2 regions of the Streptomyces sp. NPDC026377 genome follow, and region 2 is predicted to be linked to the other one. Evidence: predicted binding sites of a transcription regulator. Region 2 holds the regulator's gene; the other holds the start of a gene.
The links. Region 2 encodes HspR, which represses chaperone genes until heat shock. Its sites were predicted from a motif close to TTGAGNNNNNNNNNCTCAA; they were not measured.

Region 1: a site for HspR is predicted at 3,312-3,330, ahead of lon (endopeptidase La). Genes of this name have one in related genera too.

What each region holds. Positions count from the first base shown of each region.
Region 1 is NZ_JBVHPV010000002.1:243,396-251,473, forward strand. Features, by position in the region: gene ACZ4MU_RS05195 (trypsin-like serine peptidase) at 56-847, shown strand; gene lon (endopeptidase La) at 878-3,289, opposite strand; gene ACZ4MU_RS05205 (GNAT family N-acetyltransferase) at 3,447-4,103, shown strand; gene ACZ4MU_RS05210 (hypothetical protein) at 4,100-4,654, shown strand; gene ACZ4MU_RS05215 (rhomboid-like protein) at 4,613-5,452, opposite strand; gene ACZ4MU_RS05220 (spermidine synthase family protein) at 5,665-6,351, shown strand; gene ACZ4MU_RS05225 (response regulator transcription factor) at 6,436-7,173, shown strand; gene ACZ4MU_RS05230 (HAMP domain-containing sensor histidine kinase) at 7,170-8,078, shown strand, end outside.
Region 2 is NZ_JBVHPV010000001.1:573,658-581,735, reverse strand. Features, by position in the region: gene ACZ4MU_RS02490 (FkbM family methyltransferase) at 1-17, shown strand, start outside; gene dnaK (molecular chaperone DnaK) at 329-2,182, shown strand; gene grpE (nucleotide exchange factor GrpE) at 2,182-2,841, shown strand; gene dnaJ (molecular chaperone DnaJ) at 2,887-4,065, shown strand; gene ACZ4MU_RS02470 (heat shock protein transcriptional repressor HspR) at 4,067-4,519, shown strand; gene ACZ4MU_RS02465 (hypothetical protein) at 4,665-4,922, opposite strand; gene ACZ4MU_RS02460 (hypothetical protein) at 4,948-5,388, opposite strand; gene ACZ4MU_RS02455 (sigma factor) at 5,519-6,394, shown strand; gene ACZ4MU_RS02450 (lactonase family protein) at 6,533-7,798, opposite strand; gene ACZ4MU_RS02445 (vanadium-dependent haloperoxidase) at 7,865-8,078, opposite strand, start outside.

The sequences.
Region 1 (8,078 bases), on a different contig from region 2:
ACGCGCGCCGGGGGCCTGCCCCTGCCGCGTCCCGTCATACGACAAGATGGTCACCATGCGCGTGCTGCGAACGGTCGGGCGGGTGTCGGCTGCCGGGGTCCTCGCCCTGGTCACGGGGTGCGGCGGGCCGGCCGCTTCGGCGCCCCAGCAGGACCGGCCCGACGAGGTGCCGCCCGCGCCCGCCCCGCAGTCCTCCGCCGCCGCCACCGCCGGACTGCCGTCCGTGGGCGTCCTGGTCGACGGCGACAAGCACTGGTGCACCGCCAGCGTCGTCGCCAGCCCCAGGGGCAACGTCGTCGCCACCGCCGCGCACTGCGCGGACGCCGGCTCGGCGGGCTCGATGGAGTTCGCGCCCGGCTTCTCCGGCGCGGCCGAGAACTCCTTCCCGTACGGGACCTGGAAGGTCAGGGCCGTGCGGACCGACGAGCGCTGGTCCGACCACGGCGACGACTCCTTCGACTACGCCTTCCTGACCGTGGAGCCGGACGCCCGGGGCCGCAGCGTCCAGAGCGTGGTGGGGGCCGCCCAGCCCGACTGGGGCTCGGGGCCTCGGCGCCGGGTCACCGTCTTCGGTTATCCGGACGAGGACCACAACCCGGAGAACCGGCCCATCGCCTGCACCACCGACACCCGCCCGGACCCCGAACTGCCGAGCGACGTACGGATCGACTGCGCCGGGTTCTGGACGGGCACCAGCGGCAGTCCGTGGCTGGCGGACCACCGGGGGCCGGACCACCTGGGCCGTCTCATCGGCGTGCTGAGCGGCGGCGACACCGATGTGGCCTCCACGGCCGTGCTCTTCGACGCGAACGCCCGGCGGCTGTACGAGAAGGCCGCGCGGGCGTAGCGCCCGCGCGGCCTTCTCACACCCCCCCGCTCACACCGCGACCGGCACCGGCACCCGCGCCGGGGACAGCGCGATCCGAAGGACCTGGCGGACGTCGCTGACCGGGTGGACCTCCAGCTTCTCCAGGACCTCCGCCGGGACGTCGTCCAGATCCGGCTCGTTGCGCTTGGGGATCACCACCGTGGTGATTCCCGCGCGGTGCGCGGCGAGCAGCTTCTGCTTCAGGCCGCCGATCGGCAGCACCCGGCCGGTGAGCGAGACCTCACCGGTCATCGCCACGTCGGTGCGCACCAGCCGTCCGCTGAGCAGCGAGGAAAGGGCGGTGACCAGGGTGATGCCCGCGCTCGGGCCGTCCTTGGGGACCGCGCCCGCAGGGAAGTGGACGTGCACACCCCGGTCCTTGAGGTCGGCCACCGGCAGCTCCAGCTCGGCGCCGTGCGAGCGCAGGAAGCTCAGCGCGATCTGCGCCGACTCCTTCATCACGTCGCCCAGCTGGCCGGTGAGGGTCAGGCCCGCCGCCCCCGTCTCGGGGTCGGCCAGCGACGCCTCGACGAACAGGACGTCGCCGCCCGCGCCGGTGACGGCGAGGCCGGTGGCCACCCCGGGCACCGAGGTGCGCCGCTCCGACGGGTCCTGGGCGGACTCCGGGACGTGGTGCGGGCGGCCGATCAGCGCGCGCAGGTCCTCGGGCGTGACCGTGAAGGGCAGGTCGCGCTCGCCGGTCTCGTGCTGGGCGGCGACCTTGCGCAGCAGCCGGGCGAGCGAGCGCTCCAGGTTCCGCACGCCCGCCTCGCGGGTGTACTCCCCGGCGAGCTTGCGCAGCGCGCTCTCCTCCAGGACGACCTCGCCGCCGTCGAGCCCGGCCCGCTCCAACTGGCGCGGGAGCAGGTGGTCGCGGGCGATGACGACCTTCTCGTCCTCGGTGTAGCCGTCGAGGCGGACGAGCTCCATCCGGTCGAGCAGCGCCTCCGGGATGGCCTCCAGGACGTTGGCCGTGGCCAGGAAGACGACGTCGCTCAGGTCGAGCTCGACCTCCAGGTAGTGGTCGCGGAAGGTGTGGTTCTGCGCCGGGTCGAGGACTTCCAGCAGGGCCGCGGCCGGGTCGCCGCGGAAGTCGGAGCCGAGCTTGTCGACCTCGTCGAGCAGCACCACCGGGTTCATCGACCCGGCCTCCTTGACCGCCCGCACGATCCGGCCGGGCAGGGCGCCCACGTACGTACGCCGGTGGCCGCGGATCTCGGCCTCGTCGCGGACGCCGCCGAGGGCGACGCGGACGAACTTGCGGCCCATGGCGTGGGCCACGCTCTCCGCGACACTCGTCTTTCCGACACCGGGCGGGCCCACGAGCGCGAGGACCGCGCCCCCGCGCCGGCCGCCGACCACGCCCAGGCCCCGGTCGGCACGGCGCTTGCGGACCGCCAGGTACTCGGTGATGCGCTCCTTCACGTCCTCCAGGCCCGCGTGCTCGGCGTCCAGGACCGCGCGGGCGCCGCTGATGTCGTAGACGTCCTCCGTCCGCTCCTGCCAGGGCAGTTCCAGGACGGTGTCCAGCCAGGTGCGGATCCAGGAGCCCTCGGGGGACTGGTCGCTGGAGCGCTCCAGCTTCTCGACCTCCTTGAGGGCCGCCTCGCGGACCTTCCCGGGCAGGTCGGCGGCCTCCACCCGGGCCCGGTAGTCGTCGGACTCCTCGCCCTCGGACTCGCCGTTGAGCTCGCGCAGCTCCTTGCGGACGGCGTCGAGCTGGCGGCGCAGCAGGAACTCGCGCTGCTGCTTGTCGACGCCCTCCTGGACGTCCTTGGCGATGGCCTCGGCCACGTCCTGCTCGGCGAGGTGCTCGCGCAGGTGCTCGGTGGCGAGCCTGAGCCGGGCGACCGGGTCGGCGGTCTCCAGGAGCTCGACCTTCTGGGCGGTGGTGAGGAACGGCGAGTAGCCGGAGTTGTCGGCGAGGGCCGAGACGCCCTCGATCTGCTGGACGCGGTCGACGACCTGCCAGGCACCGCGCTTCTTCAGCCACTCGGTGGCGAGCGCCTTGTACTCCTTGACCAGTTCGTTGACCTGGCCGGGCAGGGGGTCGGGGACGGTCTCCTCGACCTGGGCGCCCTCGACCCACAGGGCGCCGCCCGGGCCGGTGGTCCCGGCGCCGATGCGGACCCGGGCCACGCCGCGGATGAGCGCCCCGGGGTCGCCGTCGGAGAGCCGGCCGACCTGCTCCACGGTGCCGAGCACGCCGGTCGCGGCGTAGGCCCCGTCGATACGCGGGACGAGCAGCACCCGGGGCTTGCCCGCCGAGGGGGCGTCGGCCCGGACCGCCGCCTGGGCGGCTTCCACGGCGGCGCGCACCTCGGTGTCGGACAGGTCCAGCGGCACGACCATCCCGGGCAGCACGACCTCGTCGTCGAGCGGCAGCACAGGCAGGGTGAGCGGTGCGGACGAGTGAGCCATGATCTCCCCTTCGGCAGTCAAGTTGAGCTATGCCGACTCAATGCAGGTGAGCCCGGGAATGTTCCCCCCGGCCTGTTCGCTCTGAGCGATCATCTCTTGTAAGAGTCACATAACAGAAAGGACTATTACCACCTCGTACGTTCGCAAGGGGGCGGTCATGGAGTCGGTACCGGAACTCGTCGAGGCCTGGACCAAGGGGTGGGCCGTCTCACGCGGCGCGGCGGCGCCGGTCGCCGGGCCCTGGGGCTGGAGCATCGACGTCGGCCAGGTCACGCAGGTCTGCCGGTACGTCCTGCCCGAGCCCGACGAGGCCTCGGTGCGCAAGCTGGCGGACACGGCGGCCGCGCCCGGCACCTGGCTGAAGCTCTTCGCGGACGACGACACGGTCCGGCCGTGGCTCGGCCCCGGCTGGGAGTACGACCGGCCCGGCTTCCTGATGACGGTGCCCCTGGCCCCCGGCGAGGCGCCGGTCCCGGCCGGCTACACGCTCACCCGCTGGACCACCGGCGGCGTCCTGCGCGTCCTGGTACGCACCGAGGACGGCCACTTCGCCGCCCGCGGCCAGATCGCCCCCACCGGCGCGACCGCCGTCGCCGACCAGATCGAGACGGCACCCGCCCACCGGCGCCGGGGCCTGGGCAGCGTCGTCATGCGCACACTCCAGAGCGGCGCGTACGCGGCGGGGGCCACCACCGGCGTCCTGGTCGGCACCCCCGAGGGCCGGGACCTGTACGGATCGCTCGGCTGGACGACGCGCTCGCCCATGGCCGGCCTGTACTTCGCTCCCACCGATCCGGCATCCTCGGCTGCATGAGCCTCATGGGCAGGACCACCACCACCGCAGCGCTGCTGCTCGCCACCCTGCTCGCGGCGACGGCCTGCGACTCCGCCGACTCGACGGCGGACGGCGCCTCCAAGTCGCCCAGCCCGGCGCCGAGCACGACCCTGAGCGCCCAGCCGCCGACGACCGCGCCGACGCCGGGCACCTCCCCGACGGGCACCTCCCCGGCGGGCACGGCCACGCCGCCCGCCCGCCAGGGACAGTTGCTCCGCCTCGTGGTGAGCGGCGGGTTCGCGGGGGTGCACAACGAGCTGGTGGTCAAGGAGGACGGCTCGTACACCTCCACGCGCCGGGACGGCCAGAAGACTTCGGGCACCCTGGCGCCGGAGGCCCTGGCCAAGCTGCGCACGGCCCTCGCGGACGCGGACTTCGCGCATCTGCCGCCGCGCCCGACCGGGCGCCCCATCGCCGACGCGCTGATGTACCAGTTCACGTACGAGGGACACGTCGTCCTCACCGACGACGTGCACCAGACCCCGGCGCTACGGGCCGTGCGGGCCCAGCTTCCCGTCGGCTACCGCTGAGGGCCCGCCGCCGGTCCGGGCGGCCCGGCGCAGCACCGGCCAGCAGGCGACGCCGACGAGCAGCGCGGTCGGATGGCCCCAGCTGGCCAGCGGGTCGGCCATGTCCAGCAGGTCCTGGGTCAGGAGCACGGCCATCACCCCGAGCACCGGCCACCTCAGCAGCGGGGGCAGCAGCCCGGCGAGCGCGCCCACGCTCGCCATCAGCCCGAAGCTGATGCCGTAGTCCAGGCGGTGCAACGAGGAGTCCGGCAGTTGTCCCGCCGCGACAGAGACGCCCACCGGCACCTCGGTGACCAGCGTCGCCACCACATGGCCGAGCAGGAACACCCCGGCCGTGCGCAGCCCGCCGACGCGCCGCTCCAGGGCGGTGAGGATGAAGACGAAGCCGACGGCCCACGGCGAGGAGATGCCACCCGCGATCCACAGCGCGCTGGCCACCAGCACGAGCACCGGGGTACGCGTGAGGTGCTGCACATCGGTGCTGGAGCTCTCCAGCAGCGTACGGACCGTGTCCGGGTCGCCGAACTCCATGTAGAGCGAGGTCAGGAGCAGCAGCGCGGTGTACACGAAGGTGAAGGGCGTACCGGCCGGGGTCGGTACGAGACGGGCCGCCCGGCGCGGCCAGGCGCGCGCCCCGGGGCCGGCGGGCGCCCCGCGGTCCTCGGCGGCCGCCACCGGGGTCCGTGGGGCGTCGCCGCCCTCCGGTGCCGCGCCGGCCGTCTTCTCCACGTCCGTGGGCCGCTGCCGCGGGATGCCGTCGAGCAGGTCCGTCTGTTCGCGCGTTCTCTCGGGGTGCACCGGTGAGGCCCCTTCCACCGGGTGTCCCGCTCGCACCCGGAACCACAAGCCACGCCGGTGATCGTCCGGCCTTGCCGCCTACGCTTGTACAACGCTCACCCTCTGCGAACGCTCCCGTCCGCGTCTATGACTTGTGCCACACCGGACAACCTTCGACGCAGGCCGTGCGTCGGCCCGTGAGCCGTTCGCTCCGCATTCGAGGAGGTTCTCCGATGTCCATCGCCGACCCGATCGCCGCCCCGGTCGTCCTCGACCGGCGCGAGGGGCCGTACGGGGAGGTGGTCCTGCGCCGGCGCGGCCCGCACTTCGAGATCATCGCCAACGGCACCTTCCTGATGGACACCTCCGACGGGCGCTCCGAGCGGCTGCTGGTGGACGCCGCGTACGAGGCGCTGGCGGACCGCCGCGAGCGGCCCTCGGTGCTCATCGGCGGGCTCGGCGTCGGCTTCTCGCTGGCGCACGCCGCCGCGAGCCGGCGGTGGGGCCGGATCGCCGTGGTGGAGCGCGAGTTGGCCGTCATCGACTGGCACCGCTCGGGCCCCCTCGCACCCCTCTCCGAAGCCGCCCTCACCGACCCGCGCACCGAGGTCCTGCACACCGATCTGGTCGCCTATGTGAGAAGCGCTCCGGACACCTTCGACGCGCTCTGCCTGGACATCGACAACGGGCCCGACTGGACCGTGACCGAGGGCAACGACAGCCTCTACTCCCCCGCCGGCCTCGCGGCCTGCCGGGACCGACTCACCCCCGGCGGAGTGCTCGCCGTCTGGTCGGCGCAGCCCTCGCCCGCCTTCGAGGAAGCTCTCCGTAATGCCGGATTCCACGGGGTTAGGACCGAAGAGATCACAGTTGCCCGGGGCGTCCCTGACGTGGTCCATCTCGCCGTTCGCCCTGCGTAGCCGGGACGCGGCCGGTGCCTCTAGTCTCTGACCGACACAGGGGATCACCCCACGGATCCCCGGAAGCAATATCAGGGCGGGGCGATGGAGCAGGCACACACCACCCACAACGGCGTAGCGGCCACCCCCGGCGCCCAGCGCCGGGTGCTGGTCGTCGAGGACGACACGACGATCGTCGACGCCATCGCGGCACGGCTGAGGGCCGAGGGCTTCCAGGTCCAGACCGCCCTCGACGGCCCCGCGGCCGTCGACACCGCCGAGGCGTGGCAGCCGGACCTGATGGTCCTGGACATCATGCTGCCGGGCTTCGACGGCCTGGAGGTGTGCCGCCGGGTGCAGGCCCGCCGGCCGGTCCCGGTGCTCATGCTGACGGCCCGCGACGACGAGACGGACATGCTGGTCGGGCTCGGTGTCGGCGCGGACGACTACATGACCAAGCCGTTCTCGATGCGGGAGCTGGCGGCCCGGGTGCACGTGCTGCTGCGACGGGTCGAGCGGGCCACGCTGGCCGCGGCCACCCCGCGCACCGGCATCCTGCGCCTGGGCGAGCTGGAGATCGACCACGCGCAGCGCCGGGTCCGGGTGCGCGGCGAGGACGTCCACCTCACGCCGACCGAGTTCGACCTGCTGAGCTGTCTGGCGAACACCCCGCGCGCGGTGCTCTCGCGCGAGCAGCTGCTCGCCGAGGTCTGGGACTGGGCGGACGCCTCCGGCACCCGGACCGTGGACAGCCACATCAAGGCGCTGCGCCGGAAGATCGGGGCCGAGCGCATCCGCACGGTCCACGGCGTGGGGTACGCGCTGGAGACCCCGGCGCCATGAGCCGGGCGGCGGCCGGGGCGGTGCGGGCCCGGCGGGACGGGCCCCGCGCCCGGGCCCGCGACCGGGTGCGCGAGCGGCTGAAGGGCGGGCTGCGGGAGGTCTCCATCTCCATCAAGACCAAGCTCGGCTCGCTCGTCGTGGTCTCGGTCTTCATCACCACCGGGCTGCTGATGGTGGCCGTGCAGACCCGTACCGAGCTGCGGTTCATCACCGTCTTCTCGGTGATCGCCACCCTGCTGATCACGCAGTTCGTGGCGCACGGCCTGACCGCGCCGCTGGACGAGATGAACACGGTCGCCCGGGCGATCTCGCACGGCGACTACACCCGGCGGGTGCGCGGCGCCGACCGCCGCGACGAGCTCGGCGACCTCGCCTCCACGATCAACCGCATGGCGGACGACCTGGAGGCCGTGGACCGCCACCGCAAGGAGCTCGTGGCGAACGTCTCCCACGAGCTGCGCACCCCGATCGCGGCGCTGCGGGCGGTCCTGGAGAACGTGGTGGACGGCGTCTCGGCCGCCGACCCCGAGACGATGCGCACGGCCCTGAAGCAGACCGAACGCCTGGGGCGCCTGGTGGAGACCCTGCTGGACCTCTCCCGCCTGGACAACGGCGTCGTGCCGCTGCGGGCGCACCGCTTCGAGGTCTGGCCCTATCTGTCGGGGGTGCTCAAGGAGGCCAACCTGGCCGCCTCCCGGCGCGGGCTCTCCTCCGGCTCCGGCAACCACACCCGTACCGACGTCCATCTGCACCTGGACGTCTCACCGCCCGAGCTGACCGCGTACGCGGACCGGGAGCGGCTGCACCAGGTGGTGGCCAACCTCATCGACAACGCGGTCAAGCACTCGCCGCCGCACGGCCGCGTCACCGTACGGGCCCGGCGCGGCCCGCAGCCGGAGTCGCTG
Region 2 (8,078 bases):
CCACGGGCCGGGCGTGACGGCCCTTTCCCCGCGGTTCTGAAGCCCCCTGGAGGGCGTGGTTCACCGGCTGCGGCCCGGTGGGGCTGGTCGCGCAGTTCCCCGCGCCGCTTTCGGGGCGCCCTTCGGGGTAGCCGGGGGCGCCCCGGAGGGGCGTCTTCGGGGGCGCGGAAAACTGCGCGGTCAGCCCCGTCACCTGCGGATAGAAGCCGTGCCGCACCTAAGCGCTACATAAAAGTTGAGCCCGGGCGACTCAGCTCTGTTGACCGGTGAGGGGGAGTCGTGCATCCTTGAGTCAGTTCCACTCAAGATGTCAGTTGGAGGAATCGAAATGGCACGTGCGGTCGGCATCGACCTGGGCACGACTAACTCCGTCGTCAGCGTTCTCGAAGGCGGCGAGCCCACCGTCATCACCAACGCCGAAGGCGCCAGGACCACGCCGTCCGTCGTCGCCTTCGCCAAGAACGGCGAGGTCCTCGTCGGTGAGGTGGCCAAGCGGCAGGCCGTCACCAACGTCGACCGGACCATCCGCTCGGTCAAGCGCCACATGGGCACCGACTGGAAGATCGACCTCGACGGCAAGACCTTCAACCCGCAGCAGATGAGCGCCTTCATCCTGCAGAAGCTGAAGCGGGACGCGGAGGCCTACCTCGGCGAGAAGGTCACCGACGCGGTCATCACCGTCCCGGCGTACTTCAACGACTCCGAGCGTCAGGCGACCAAGGAGGCCGGTGAGATCGCGGGCCTCAACGTGCTGCGCATCGTCAACGAGCCCACCGCCGCGGCGCTGGCGTACGGCCTGGACAAGGACGACCAGACGATCCTCGTCTTCGACCTCGGCGGCGGCACCTTCGACGTGTCCCTCCTGGAGATCGGTGACGGCGTCGTCGAGGTGAAGGCCACCAACGGTGACAACCACCTCGGTGGTGACGACTGGGACCAGCGCGTCGTCGACTACCTGGTGAAGCAGTTCCAGTCCGGCCACGGCGTGGACCTCTCCAAGGACAAGATGGCGCTCCAGCGCCTGCGCGAGGCCGCCGAGAAGGCGAAGATCGAGCTGTCCTCGTCCACCGAGACCTCGATCAACCTGCCGTACATCACGGCCTCGGCCGAGGGCCCGCTGCACCTGGACGAGAAGCTGACGCGCGCCCAGTTCCAGCAGCTGACCGCGGACCTCCTGGAGCGCTGCAAGCACCCGTTCCACAACGTCATCAAGGACGCCGGCATCCAGCTGTCCGAGATCGACCACGTGGTCCTGGTCGGCGGCTCCACCCGTATGCCCGCCGTCGCCGAGCTCGTCCGCGAGCTGACCGGCGGCAAGGACGCCAACAAGGGCGTCAACCCGGACGAGGTCGTCGCCATCGGCGCCGCGCTCCAGGCCGGTGTCCTCAAGGGTGAGGTCAAGGACGTCCTGCTCCTCGACGTGACCCCGCTGTCCCTCGGCATCGAGACCAAGGGCGGCATCATGACCAAGCTCATCGAGCGGAACACCACGATTCCGACGAAGCGCTCCGAGATCTTCACGACGGCCGAGGACAACCAGCCGTCCGTCCAGATCCAGGTCTACCAGGGCGAGCGCGAGATCGCGGCGTACAACAAGAAGCTCGGCATGTTCGAGCTGACCGGTCTGCCGCCGGCCCCGCGCGGGGTCCCGCAGATCGAGGTCGCCTTCGACATCGACGCCAACGGCATCATGCACGTGACCGCGAAGGACCTGGGCACGGGCAAGGAGCAGAAGATGACCGTCACCGGCGGCTCCTCGCTGCCGAAGGACGAGGTCAACCGCATGCGCGAGGAGGCCGAGCAGTACGCGGAGGAGGACCACCGCCGCCGCGAGGCCGCCGAGTCCCGCAACCAGGGCGAGCAGCTCGTCTACCAGACGGAGAAGTTCCTCAAGGACAACGAGGACAAGGTCCCGGGTGAGGTCAAGACCGAGGTCGAGGCCGCCGTCGGCGAGCTGAAGGAGAAGCTCAAGGGCGAGGACACCGCCGAGATCCGCACCGCGACCGAGAAGCTCGCGGCCGTCTCCCAGAAGCTCGGCCAGGCGATGTACGCGGACGCGCAGGCCGCCCAGGGCGCCGCCGGTGCCGAGGGCGCCGAGGCTCCCAAGGCCGAGGACGACGTCGTCGACGCCGAGATCGTCGACGACGAGAAGCCGGGCGACGCGAAGGGTGGCGCGGCCTGATGTCTGAGGAGACCCCGGGCTTCGAGGAGAAGCCCGACGTCCCCTCCGGCGCACAGGAAGACGCCGAGCCGAAGGCCGCCGACTCCTCGAAGGAGGAGAAGGCGGCCCCGGCCGGGGACGCAGCCAAGGAGATCGCCCTGCAGGCCCAGCTGGACCAGGCCCAGACGGCGCTCGCCGAGCGCACGACGGACCTCCAGCGCCTCCAGGCCGAGTACCAGAACTACCGCCGCCGCGTGGAGCGGGACCGCGTCACGGTCAAGGAGATCGCCGTCGCCGGCCTCCTGACCGAGCTGCTGCCCGTACTCGACGACATCGGCCGGGCCCGTGAGCACGGCGAGCTGACCGGCGGCTTCAAGTCGGTGGCCGAGTCGCTGGAGACGGTCGCCGCGAAGATGGGCCTCCAGCAGTTCGGCAAGGAGGGCGAGCCCTTCGACCCGACGGTCCACGAGGCCCTGATGCACAGCTACGCCCCGGACGTCACCGAGACGACCTGCGTCGCGATCCTCCAGCCCGGGTACCGGATCGGCGAGCGTACGATCCGCCCCGCGCGGGTCGCCGTCGCCGAGCCCCAGCCGGGCGCGGTGAAGGAGGGCAAGGACGGCAAGGAAGGCACAGACGGCAAGGCCGAAGAGGAGAGCGGTGGCCCGGACGAGGGCTGACGCGACGGTCATGGGTGAAGTGGTCGTCCGGGAGGAGGGACGTCGATGAGCACGAAGGACTTCGTCGAGAAGGACTACTACAAGGTCCTCGGCGTCCCCAAGGACGCCACCGAGGCCGAGATCAAGAAGGCGTACCGCAAACTCGCCCGCGAGTTCCACCCGGACGCCAACAAGGGCGACGCCAAGGCGGAGGAGCGCTTCAAGGAGGTCTCCGAGGCGAACGACATCCTCGGTGACCCCAAGAAGCGCAAGGAGTACGACGAGGCGCGCGCCCTCTTCGGCAACGGCGGCTTCCGGGCCGGTCCGGGCGCCGGCGGCGGCAACTTCAACTTCGACCTGGGCGACCTCTTCGGGGGCGCCCAGGGCGGCGGGGCGGCCGGCGGCTTCGGGGGCGGGCTCGGCGACGTCTTCGGCGGCCTGTTCAACCGGGGCGGCGCGGGCCCGGGCACCCGGACCCAGCCGCGCCGGGGCCAGGACCTGGAGTCCGAGGTGACGCTCAGCTTCACCGAGGCGGTCGACGGGGCCACGGTCCCGATCCGGCTCTCCAGCCAGGCCCCGTGCAAGGCCTGTTCGGGCACCGGCGACAAGAACGGCACGCCCCGGGTGTGCCCGACCTGCGTCGGCACCGGCCAGGTCTCGCGCGGCACCGGCGGCGGGTTCTCGCTGACCGACCCGTGTGTGGACTGCAAGGGCCGGGGTCTGATCGCGGAGAACCCGTGCGAGGTCTGCAAGGGCAGCGGCCGTGCCAAGTCCTCGCGGACCATGCAGGTCAGGATTCCGGCGGGCGTCTTCGACGGCCAGCGGATCCGGCTGCGCGGCAAGGGCGCGGCGGGCGAGCGCGGCGGCCCGGCGGGCGACCTCTATGTGGTCGTCCACGTGGACAGCCACCCGGTCTTCGGCCGCAAGGACGACAACCTCACCGTCACCGTGCCGGTCTCCTTCGCGGAGGCGGCGCTCGGCGGTGAAGTGAAGGTGCCCACCCTCGGCGGGCCGCCGGTCACCCTGAAGCTCCCCGCGGGCACGCCCAACGGCCGTACGATGCGCGCCCGGGGCAAGGGCGCGGTCCGCAAGGACGGCTCGCGCGGGGACCTGCTGGTCACCGTGGAGGTCATGGTGCCCAAGGACCTCGGCGACAAGGCGCGCGAGGCCCTGGAGGCGTTCCGCGAGGCGACCGTGGACGAGGATCCGCGGGCCGAACTGTTCCAGGCCGCGAAGGGAGCATGAGATGGACGGCCGACGACGCAATCCGTTCGAACTGACCGATGAATCGCCGGTGTACGTCATCTCGGTCGCCGCTCAGCTCTCCGGTCTGCATCCGCAGACCCTGCGTCAGTACGACCGTCTCGGCCTGGTCTCGCCCGACCGCACGGCCGGGCGCGGCCGGCGCTACTCGGCCCGTGACATCGAACTGCTCCGTACGGTGCAGCAGTTGTCGCAGGACGAGGGCATCAACCTGGCCGGAATCAAGCGCATCATCGAGCTGGAGAACCAGGTGGCCGCGCTCCAGCAGCGCGTCGCCGAGCTCTCGGCGGCGGTGGACGGGGCGGCTGCCGCTATGCGGCAGCGCGAGGCCCAGGTCCACGCGTCGTACCGGCGCGATCTGGTGCCGTACCAGGACGTGCAGCAAACCGGCGCCCTGGTGGTCTGGCGGCCCAAGAGGCCGAAGGACACGCCCTAGGGCAGCAGGATGCCGTCGGGACGCCGGTCGGCGGCTTCGACGAACGCCAAGGGCCCGCGGTCCCCAAGAGGGGGCCGCGGGCCTTGTGCGTGGCGCGTGGCGCCTGGCGCCTGGGTTCCGCAAGGGCCGCCCGCCGGGGCCGTCCTCAATGGCCCGTGCCCTGCCAGAGGCTCACCGCGAGGGCGGCGCACGAGGTCAGGGCGGCGATCGCGGGCAGCGGCCAGCGCCCGCGCTCCAGGGCGTCCAGACGGTCGTCGTGTTCTCCCAGGGTCTTGTCGGTCTGGTCGGCGCGCTGGAGCAGCAGCGCCAGGTCGCCCCGGGTGGTGGCGAACCCGACCTCCACCGCGCGCCGCAGCCGTTCCAGTTCGATCGCGACTCCCTCGGTCTGGCCGGTGGTCACCATGACGGCTCCTTCGGTAGATGGCGGATCAGGACAGCGAGACGGCGGGAGGAGAGCCGGCCTCGGTGCCAGTCCAGGAGGTCCACGCCGTAGTGGCGCAGGAGCGCGGCTTCCAGTGCCTCGGCGTTGTCCTCCACGTACACACCGAGGCGCAGCCTTCCCCCAGGCCGAGCCCGGTGTCGCGGCCCCAGCACATCAGGACCGCCTCGATGTCGTGCGGTGAGGGGCGGTGGCGGCGCAGGCGTGCCGACTGGGCCTCGCCGAGGAGGAGTTCGAGGGAGGCGCCGAGGTCGTCGCCGCCGAGGGTGCGCAGGGCGCGCACCGCGGCGCGGGGGAGTTCGCCGGGCAGCTCGAAGAGCTCGCCGCCCAGCTCGAAGGCCCAGGAGCGGCCGAGCGCCTCCAGGCGCTGGGCGCGGGCCGCGTGGACCCGGGGGGTACCGGGGGCGGGTGTCGCGGGTGTCGCGGCCATGGGACCTCCCTCAAATGGCCTGTTTCCCAACGGGGTTGAGCGCCTGATCGCCGTACCCGCCCGGCGGGTCAGCGGATACAGTCGGTGTCACCTCTACGGGTGAGGCAGGGGAACAAACGTGACCGTGAACGTGGACGAGGGCGAACGGCTGGCCGAGCGGTTCGAGGCGAACCGCACCCACCTGCGGGCCGTCGCCTACCGGATCCTGGGCAACCTCAACGAGGCGGACGACGCCGTCCAGGAGGCATGGCTCCGCCTCAGCCGCACCGACGCGGGCTGTGTGAAGAACCTCGGCGGCTGGCTCACCACCGTGGTGGGCCGCGTCTGCCTGGACATGCTGCGCTCGCGCGACTCCCGGCGCGAGCTGCTGTACGACGAGCCCGTGCCGGTGGACGGGCGCGGGCACGAGGAGCCGGGCGACCCGGAGCACGAGGTGCTGCTCGTGGACTCGGTGGGCCTGGCGATGCTGGTCGTCCTGAACACGCTGGCGCCCGCCGAGCGGATCGCCTTCGTGCTGCACGACATGTTCATGGTGCCCTTCGACGAGATCGCCCCGGTGGTGGGCCGCTCCACGGTCGCCACCCGCCAGCTCGCCAGCCGGGCCCGGCGCCGGGTGCAGGAGTCGGCGCCGGTGCCGGACGCGGACCTGGCCCGCCAGCGGGAGGTCGTCGACGCCTTCTTCGCCGCCTCGCGCGCCGGTGACTTCGACGCGCTGCTCGATCTGCTCGACCCGGACGTGGTGGTCCGGGCCGACCGGGCGACCGTGGAGGTGGGGGCGATGGGCGAGGTCCGGGGCGCGCACGCGGTGGCCGGGACGTTCAACGGCCGGGCGCACACCGCCCAACTCGCCCTGGTGGACGGCGCGGTGGGAGCCGTGTGGGCGCCCGGGGGCGAGCTCAAGGTGGTCATCGGGTTCACCCTCGCCGGGGGCCGGATCACCGGGATCACCCTGCGGGCGGACCAGGACCGGCTGCGGCGGCTGGATCTGGCGGTCCTGGCGGCGTAGGGGTGCGGGCGCGCGGGGCCCACGGCCGGTGCGCGGGGCCCACGGCCGGCGTTCGCGGGACGGCCGTGGACCCCATTCCTCCGGGGCCCGCGCACCGGCGAACGCCGGTCGCGCGGACGGATCAGCGCCCCCCGGGGGTCAGAACGCGACGATCCCCTCCGACCCCGGTGCCAGGCCGCCCGCGCTGGGCGCGAGTACCCCGGGGCTGACCACCCGCGGCGGGTCGTCGGCCACGCCGAAGCCCTTCAGCGTCGTCAGCCCCGCGCTCGACTCGATCCGGTACGCGCTGATCGTCATCTTGTCGCAGTACGGCGTCCCCTCCACGTAGGTGGGCAGCCGGGGGTCGGCGATCTTCTCGTCGATCCCGGCGGTCAGCACGTACAGGTACAGGCCGTCGTTGGTGATGGCCATGTCCTGGGTCGCGTGCGAGTTCCTGGTGACGGCGAGGTGGCCGTCGGCCGGGAAGAGCGTGATCTCGCCCCGCTCGTTGACGCGGAAACCGCCGATCGAACCGCTCTGGGCGTTCGCCACGTACACCACGCCCGGGTCCAGGACGCTGTTCGCCGTCCAGCAGGTGGTGAGTTCGGTGGTGGTCACCGACGCGCTGATCACCTGGAGGGTGCCGTCGCGGTTGACGTGGTACGTGGACATGGAGCCCAGGAAGCCGGGGGCGCCGATGATCTCGGTGACCATCAGGACGTCGCCGTGGAAGGTGGCGGTGAAGGGGGCGAGCCCCGCGGACTGGTTGCGCACCGGCTCGCCCACGCGGCCGTAGGCGTCGACGGGGAAGACGTCGATGATGTTCGTCTGCCGCTCGGTGACGATCAACCGGGTGCCGTCCGGCGTGAACTGGATCTGCGAGGGGCCCGCCCCCGCCCCGCCGATCAGGGCCTTGCGGGAGCCCTCCACCGGGGTGAGCGTGCCGTCGTCGCCGACGCGGAAGCCGGAGACGGACCCGTCGGTGGCGTTCACGGCGAACAGGAGGTTGCCGTGGACGGCCACGCTCACCGGGCGGACACCGCCGGTGGAAACCCGGCTGACCAGCCGCAGCCGCTCGCCCTCGACGGCGAGCGAGGAGACCTCGTCACTGCCGGAGTCGACGCCGAACAGGAACCGCTGGTCCTCGGAGGCGATCAGCGAGCCCTGCGAGACCAGCGGGTCGGAGGTGTCCTCCAGGTCGTAGCTGCGGCCGACGCCGAGGCCGCCGGTCGGGTAGGTGCCCTTGCGGGTCAGATTGCCGTAGACGTCACGGGCGAAGACGGTCACGGAGTTGCCGGTCTCCTGGTTGCTCATCACATAGACGAAGCCGCCGCTCCGGGCCGGGGGCCGGGGCGGGTTGTCGCCGGGGTGGCCGGATCCGGTGGTGGCGTCGGTCACCGCTTCGGAGCTCTCGTTCGTACCCATGGGGGACTCCTTCTTCCGGGCATGCGGCTTTCGGCCGCGGGGCAGCAGATGCATGGCGTACGGGCCCTAGTCCGCGGGGCCGGCCGCGCGCGAGGCGCGCAGGCCGTGGGCGGCGATGTCGTCGGCGATGTCGAGGCCGAGCCGCACCCCGCCGATGTTGAGGCTCAGGTCCATGTCGCCGGAGGCGTTCGGGACCCAGCCGTCGTAGTTCCAGTGCACACCGAGGAAGACCCGGCTGAGGCTGTTCTCGCGGATCATGTCCCAGAGCCCGCCGGGGAAG